DNA from 2 places in the Methylomarinum vadi genome. Region 2 is predicted to be linked to the other one. Evidence: predicted binding sites of a transcription regulator. Region 2 holds the regulator's gene; the other holds the start of a gene.

Region 1 (3,420 bases), 710 kb from region 2:
TTTATGACGCAAATAAAAAAAGTCAATCATGCCAATACCGGCCTAGCCGACAAGGCGCAAGCTTATTTTATAAGTCACGCCCAGGCGCTGTTTTCCAGTTTGGGACGATTGATCAGGTCGCCTTTTAACTCGATCATGACTATATTGGTCTTGGCGATTGCAGTGGCGTTGGCCGGCAGTTTTTATTTGTTGGTCAACAATGCCCGCCAACTGACCGGTAATTTGGAGGCCAGCAACCAGGTTTCCATCTTCTTGAAAAACAGTGTTTCCGATGCGGAGGGACGTAAGTTGGCGGAAAAGCTCGGCGAAAACGCATCCATTGAAGACGTCAAGGTGATTACCAAATCACAGGCGATGGACGAGTTCAGAGCCTACAGCGGTTTCGGCGATGCCCTGAATGCGCTCGACAGCAACCCCTTGCCGGCGGTGATCCAGGTATTGCCGAAAAATACGCTAAAGGACGATGCGGATCTGGAAAAATTGATTGCGGCATTCCAGCGCTATCCGCAGGTGGATTTCGTGCAAATGGACATGCAGTGGGTCAAGCGGCTGCAAAGCATCATGCAATTGGCGGGACGGGGGGTGACTCTGTTAAATACGTTGCTGGCGATTGCCGTGATTTTTATCACCGGCAACACCATCCGCCTGGAATTGCAAAATCGCCGCGAAGAAGTGCTGATCGCCAAGTTGGTGGGCGCGACCCATGCCTTTGTACAAAGGCCGTTCGTTTACACCGGTCTGTGGCTGGGCTTTTTTGCCGGCGTGACTGCTTGGTTGATCATCACGATCATGGTATTGGTATTGCAAGGCCCATTGGAGAGATTGTCCTTGTTATATGATGGCAGTTTTCATATTCTCTATTTGAATTTCACCGAAACATTCTTGTTGCTTTTTTTCTCTTCTTTTTCCGGCGCGTTAGGCGCGTGGCTCGTTCTGCATTCCCAGCTTCGGCAAATAAAGCCGCAATAATTATTTTATTCGGGAACTTGTCATTAAGTTAGTTTGTAGCCTGGATGCAGCGTAGCGAAATCCGGGAATGGCGTGATTTACAGATCCCGCATTCCGCGATGCTTCATGCGGCCTATTTTGTTCAGATAGTTGAATTGGCTGAATTTGTTGTAAGAGAGAGTATTTCCGGCATCAAGAGAGCCAAGATAAATACTTCGAGCCATCAGGAAATAAGTGGCTTGACCACAGAAAGAGCCCTTTGAGGGCGTAACCCAAAAAACCTCCGGCTATCCGGAGGTAACTTAATATATTTTATTCGGGAACTTGTCATTGGATTAGCACTCAGAACGTTGGAGTGCTAAAATTTAGAAAATTGAAAATACCCCTCGCACAGCTGATTTCGATCGTTTATTAAAAAAGTCCTCTTTCCGGGAAAAGGGCAAAATGAATCAGATGCGCGAACACTAATTAATTAAGAGGTGAATATGAGTAATGCATTAGCTTTACCAGTCAACTTATCTGCCGGAACGTTCGATGCCTATTTGAACGCCATCAGCCAAATTCCGCAACTGACTTCCGAGCAGGAACGCGAGCTTGCGCTGCGTTACAGAGACATGGGCGATCTGGAAGCCGCTCGCCAGCTGGTATTGTCCAATTTGCGTTTTGTCGCTCATGTTGCCAGGGGGTACAGCGGTTACGGTCTGCCGATGGCCGACATCATGCAGGAAGGCAACGTCGGCTTGATGAAAGCGGTCAAACGTTTCGATCCCGACATGGGGGTGCGTCTGGTTTCTTTTGCCGTTCATTGGATCAAGGCAGAAATCCACGAATATGTCATAAAAAATTGGCGTATCGTCAAGGTTGCCACGACCAAGGCGCAACGCAAATTGTTTTTTAATCTGCGTAAATCGAAGCCAAACCTGGACTGGCTGTCTAAAAACGATGCCGAGGCGATCGCCGAAAACCTGGATGTCGATATCAGCACCGTCTATGAAATGGAAAAACGGCTGGATGGTCGGGACATGGCATTCGATCTAACAAATGATGATTCAGCCGAAGACAACAATTCCGCGCCGGTCAATTATTTGGAGCAACAGGGCGCCGACCCGGCTTTGGTGCTGGAAAACGCTGACTGGAAAGATCATAAGGAAGAGTTGTTGATTTCAGCGATGGCTGAACTTGATGAACGTAGCCAGGATATCTTGACCAGCCGTTGGTTGGCCGATGAGAAAGCGACGCTACACGAGCTGGCCGAGCGTTATAATGTATCCGCCGAGCGCATCAGGCAGCTGGAAAAAAACGCCATGAAAAAGCTGAAAGCCGCGGTAGTGCTGGAAGCATAATTTTTTCAAAAAAGGCTTGGCAAAACAAAAAGCCCTGGTATAATACTCAGGATCTGCCGAGGTGGTGAAACTGGTAGACACGCTGGATTCAAAATCCAGTTCCTTCGGGAGTGCCGGTTCGATTCCGGCCCTCGGTACCAGATAAAGATAAGGGGTTGTGAGAAATCACAACCCCTTTTTTTATACCTAAAAATTTTTGCACAATCTCTATAGTCATCAATGGCAATTGGCGGATTACCTCAAGGTCGAGAGCGAAGACGTCGTGTTGGTCGATTACTTGGATGACCAATTAGAGCTTACCCAAGACGCACATTCGAAACCTACCGCACTCCCGCTTCGGCGAAACCTTGCGCGAAGATATATTGCGGGCGCTTTCCTTATCCGATACCTCCAAGCATTTTGGCTTGACCCGCAGTTCGTAGCCTGGTTGCGGCGTAGCGGAATCCGGGAATGTCGTGGTTCCCAGATCCCGCATTTCGTAATGCTTCATGCGCGGGCTACAAGGGTTGCCCGTAAAATGAGTCCTTTGGGCCTTAACCCAAGAAACCTCAGGCTATGTCGGAGATAGCTTGATTCGATTTAAGTTTCATATAAGACTTCTAATTTATACTTAGCGAGTAAGATAATGCTTACATTTTGTGTGTAAGGACTTTAGCGCGTACAACGTGTTGATTACAATATGGCTTAATGATCTTAATGAGTTGAGAATTGCGTAATGAATCAACTTTTTTAGGGGATTATAAGCATAAATTGAGAAATAGTTCTCTGAACAGGGAAAGGCTGTAACTAAATGTTTTACTTAAATAAATTATTGCATACTACGTCACAACTTTATGGGCATTTCTCATTAAACTTTCACCCAACAGGAGCGGCAAGGCATTTAAACAAGCCGTTAACCTGGCCTGAGAAGGCAAGTTGATCTGAAAAGAGCAAACTCATCGAAAGGTGAGGACGCAAAGTTTCCAGTCTAACGGAGTTTTTCCTATGACAGTGGGATTGCCAGATCAAACGATGCAAAATGCATCGCTTGATTTATTATCGCCACCTCTGGGATCTCCTTCGGACTTAAATTTGATAATTTTGGAGTTAGAGTCATGAAATCAAAAAATATCCGAAGAAGCCTAAATCG
Region 2 (3,420 bases):
TCAACTTGACATTCAAGTGCTTGGGACCGGTCGCATCCGCGGTCACGTAAGGCAGATTGATATCGGTTTGAGTCGAAGACGACAATTCGATCTTGGCTTTTTCCGCCGCTTCTTTCAAACGCTGCAACGCCAATGGGTCGTTATGCAGGTCGATGCCGTTTTCCTTTTTGAATTCTTCCGCCAAATAATCGATGATACGCAGGTCGAAGTCCTCGCCGCCCAAGAAGGTATCGCCATTGGTCGCCAATACTTCGAATTGGTGCTCGCCTTCGATTTCGGCGATTTCGATGATGGAAATATCGAAGGTACCGCCGCCCAGATCATAAACCGCGATAGTCGAGTCGCCTTTCGGTTTGTCCATACCGAAGGCCAACGCCGCCGCAGTCGGCTCGTTGATGATCCGTTTGACATCCAAACCGGCGATGCGCCCGGCATCTTTGGTTGCCTGGCGTTGCGAGTCGTTGAAATAAGCCGGCACCGTGATGACCGCTTCTTTGACTTCCTCGCCCAAATAGGCTTCGGCGTCTTTTTTCAGTTTCATCAGCACGCGGGCGGACACTTCCGGCGCCGCCATTTTTTTGCCGTGGCATTCAACCCAGGCATCGCCATTTTCCGCCTCGACGATTTTATAAGGCACCATCTTGATGTCCTTTTGCACGGCCTCGTCCTTAAAACGGCGACCGATCAAACGCTTAATGGCGAACAAGGTGTTATCGGGGTTGGTTACCGCCTGACGCTTCGCCGACTGGCCCACCAACACTTCGTTATCGCCGGTAAAGGCAATGATCGAAGGTGTCGTACGGGCACCTTCGCTGTTTTCGATGACGCGCGCGGTCCCATGCTCCAGAATGGCAACACATGAGTTTGTGGTGCCCAAATCAATTCCAATTATCTTACCCATTGAATTCTCCAGACTTGATTAACTTAGTAATTTAAAATTAATACTGATATGCGGCTAAATGCTTTAAATTCAAGCCTGCTCATCAATTTTTGTCTCGCCGGACGGTTTGTCTTCCGCCTTGGAGACCACTACCATGGCCGGACGAATCAAACGGCCGTTCAGCAGATAGCCTTTTTGCAAAACATTCAGCACCGTATTCGGTTCGGCATCGGCAGACGGCATCATGCTCATCGCCTGGTGCTTTTCGGGATCGAACGGTTGCCCGACAGGATCGATCACTTCGATATTGAATTTTGCGAAGACCGCTTCGAATTGTTTCAAGGTTAATTCGCTGCCTTCGCGTAGCTTGACCACTTCCGGACTGTCTCCGTTGGCCGCCTGAATACCGAGCTCCAAACTATCCATCACAGTCAACAACTCCTTGGCGAACTTTTCCAAGGCGAATTTATGCGCGTTTTCAAGATCGATGCGAGTCCGGCGTTTCAAATTTTCCATTTCCGCCTGCATGCGCACCATTTTTTCCCAATTCTCGGCGGCCTTTTTTTCCGCCGCGGCCAGTTGCTTTTGCAATTCTTCAACGGTCAGCTCCGGTTGCTCCACGACTTCCGGCGCCGCCTCGCTTTCTGGCGCCTCGTCATTTTCACCGGCTTGTTCAAGCACTTCTTCGCCCAGTTCGTTGTCTGGCTTAGGTTCTTGAATTTCAGGCTTATCCTGCTCGTTACTCATTTATCACTCCCGAATGTTGAAATTTTTTGTGTTAGTTAAGATGGGGGTTTTCATTTAGGATTCAAGGCCGCACTTAATAATTTTGCCGTCATGTCGACAAACGGAATCACTTTTTCATAAGCCATGCGGGTTGGCCCTATCACCCCTAATACCCCAACCACTTCATCGTTGACGGTATAAGAGGAAGTCACCAGACTACAGTGGTCGAAGGCCTCATAGCCGGATTCCTCGCCGATAAAAATCTGCACGCCATTGGCCGCCTGGCATTTATCCAGCAAATGAATAACGCCGCGTTTTTGATTGAAGGCATCGAACAATTGCCGGAGTCGCTCCATATTCGACAGCTCGGAAAATTCCATCAAATTGGTCTGCCCGCTCAGCACATAATCTTCCCGCGGCTTTTGCTCGAAGGCCTGCCTGGCCATGGCAACCGCATCTATCATGCCCTGATTCAATTTTTTTTGATCTTGTTCCAATTCCTGAATTAACGACTCCCGCACCGAAGCGACGCTTTTGCCCGCATAAACGGAATTCAGGTAATTGGCCGCCTGCTGCAATTCGGAGGCGCCGAACGCGCGGTCGGTATGAATGATTTTGTTATGGACTTCCTGGCCGTTGGTGACAAAAATGACTAGGATCCGATTATGGGATAACGATAAAAACTCGATATGATTCAGGCTGACGACTTCGCGCCGGGGCAAGGTGACGATCCCCGCCATGCGGGTCGCATCGGACAATAATTTCGAGGCTTTTTCCAACAACACGGCCGCCTCTTCGCAGTTATTTTCGAGCCCTTCGGCCAAGTAATCCAACAACCGCGACTCTAACGGCCTGACCGTCAACAGGGAGTCGACAAACAACCGGTAACCACGGACGGTAGGCACCCGGCCGGCCGAAGTATGCGGGGAATGAATCAATCCCATATCCTCGAGGTCCGCCATGACATTGCGGATCGTCGCGGGACTGAGCTTCAAGTCGGAATCTTTCGACAATACCCGCGACCCTACCGGCTGGCCGTCTTGTATATAGCGTTCGACCAACGCCTTTAACAAATGCAGCGACCTGTCGTTTAAACTATGGCCATATTTCACATTGACACCTGATTTTGTCCAATTAGCACTCCACCCAACAGAGTGCTAATTGCAGAAGCTATCAATATCGCAAAATCTTGTCAATAAACTTACAGATCGCTATGTAATCTTTCGCTGTCAGTTGCGACTGAAAAAAATATCGCCGTAATAACTTTCCGCCTGTCCACCGCCGTTATCGGTATCGGTCATGATCGCCACGGCATCGATATACCGGATGTTTCCGCCGAACTGTTGCTTCAAGTCCTCCAGCACATTGCGTTTTTCCCGATACCAGGTCGCCAATTCGTCGTCTCGGTCGCGCAATGCGATCATCATCGCATGATCGCCGGCAAAGGCGTTCGGCCACACACTTCCTTTCTCCTGGCTGGCCGACCAGACATAGTTGATCGCCCTGGTTCGCCAAAAAGCCCAACCGCCACTCACGACGACATAAACCCGCACGGCATAATCATCGCCGGATTTTTCCCGTTCGTTCAGTTTGGCAAGTCGTTCGTCTATGCGCCAAGACCAATTCAGGTAGGGCGTCTCCAGTAGATCGATACGCTGTTTCTTATACAACCCGGAAGCCGCGGCCCGGCTTTCCGCCTTTAACACCAAACGACCATCCAACTCCGCCAGTTGGTAATGCGTCTCTCCCGCGAAACTTTTGTTTTCCCATCCCGACAAATCTCCCGCGGAAAAGCGACCGATTTCGATGCGTTG

Evidence for each region. Region 2 encodes HrcA, which represses chaperone genes, less so after heat shock. Its sites were predicted from a motif close to TNTTAGCACTCNNNNNNNNNGAGTGCTAANA; they were not measured.
Region 1: rpoH (RNA polymerase sigma factor RpoH) is a predicted target of HrcA. The motif match lies at 1,282-1,312, and genes of this name have one in related genera.

Annotation. Positions count from the first base shown of each region.
Region 1 is NZ_JPON01000001.1:1,216,453-1,219,872, reverse strand. Features, by position in the region: gene ftsX (permease-like cell division protein FtsX) at 4-969, shown strand; gene EP25_RS0106160 (hypothetical protein) at 1,014-1,211, shown strand; gene rpoH (RNA polymerase sigma factor RpoH) at 1,434-2,291, shown strand; tRNA gene EP25_RS0106150 (tRNA-Leu) at 2,347-2,431, shown strand; cyclic di-GMP riboswitch class I at 3,210-3,295, shown strand; gene EP25_RS0106140 (S8 family serine peptidase) at 3,386-3,420, shown strand, end outside.
Region 2 is NZ_JPON01000001.1:1,926,392-1,929,811, forward strand. Features, by position in the region: gene dnaK (molecular chaperone DnaK) at 1-901, opposite strand, end outside; gene grpE (nucleotide exchange factor GrpE) at 971-1,627, opposite strand; gene hrcA (heat-inducible transcriptional repressor HrcA) at 1,678-2,718, opposite strand; gene EP25_RS0109715 (DUF3047 domain-containing protein) at 2,836-3,420, opposite strand, start outside.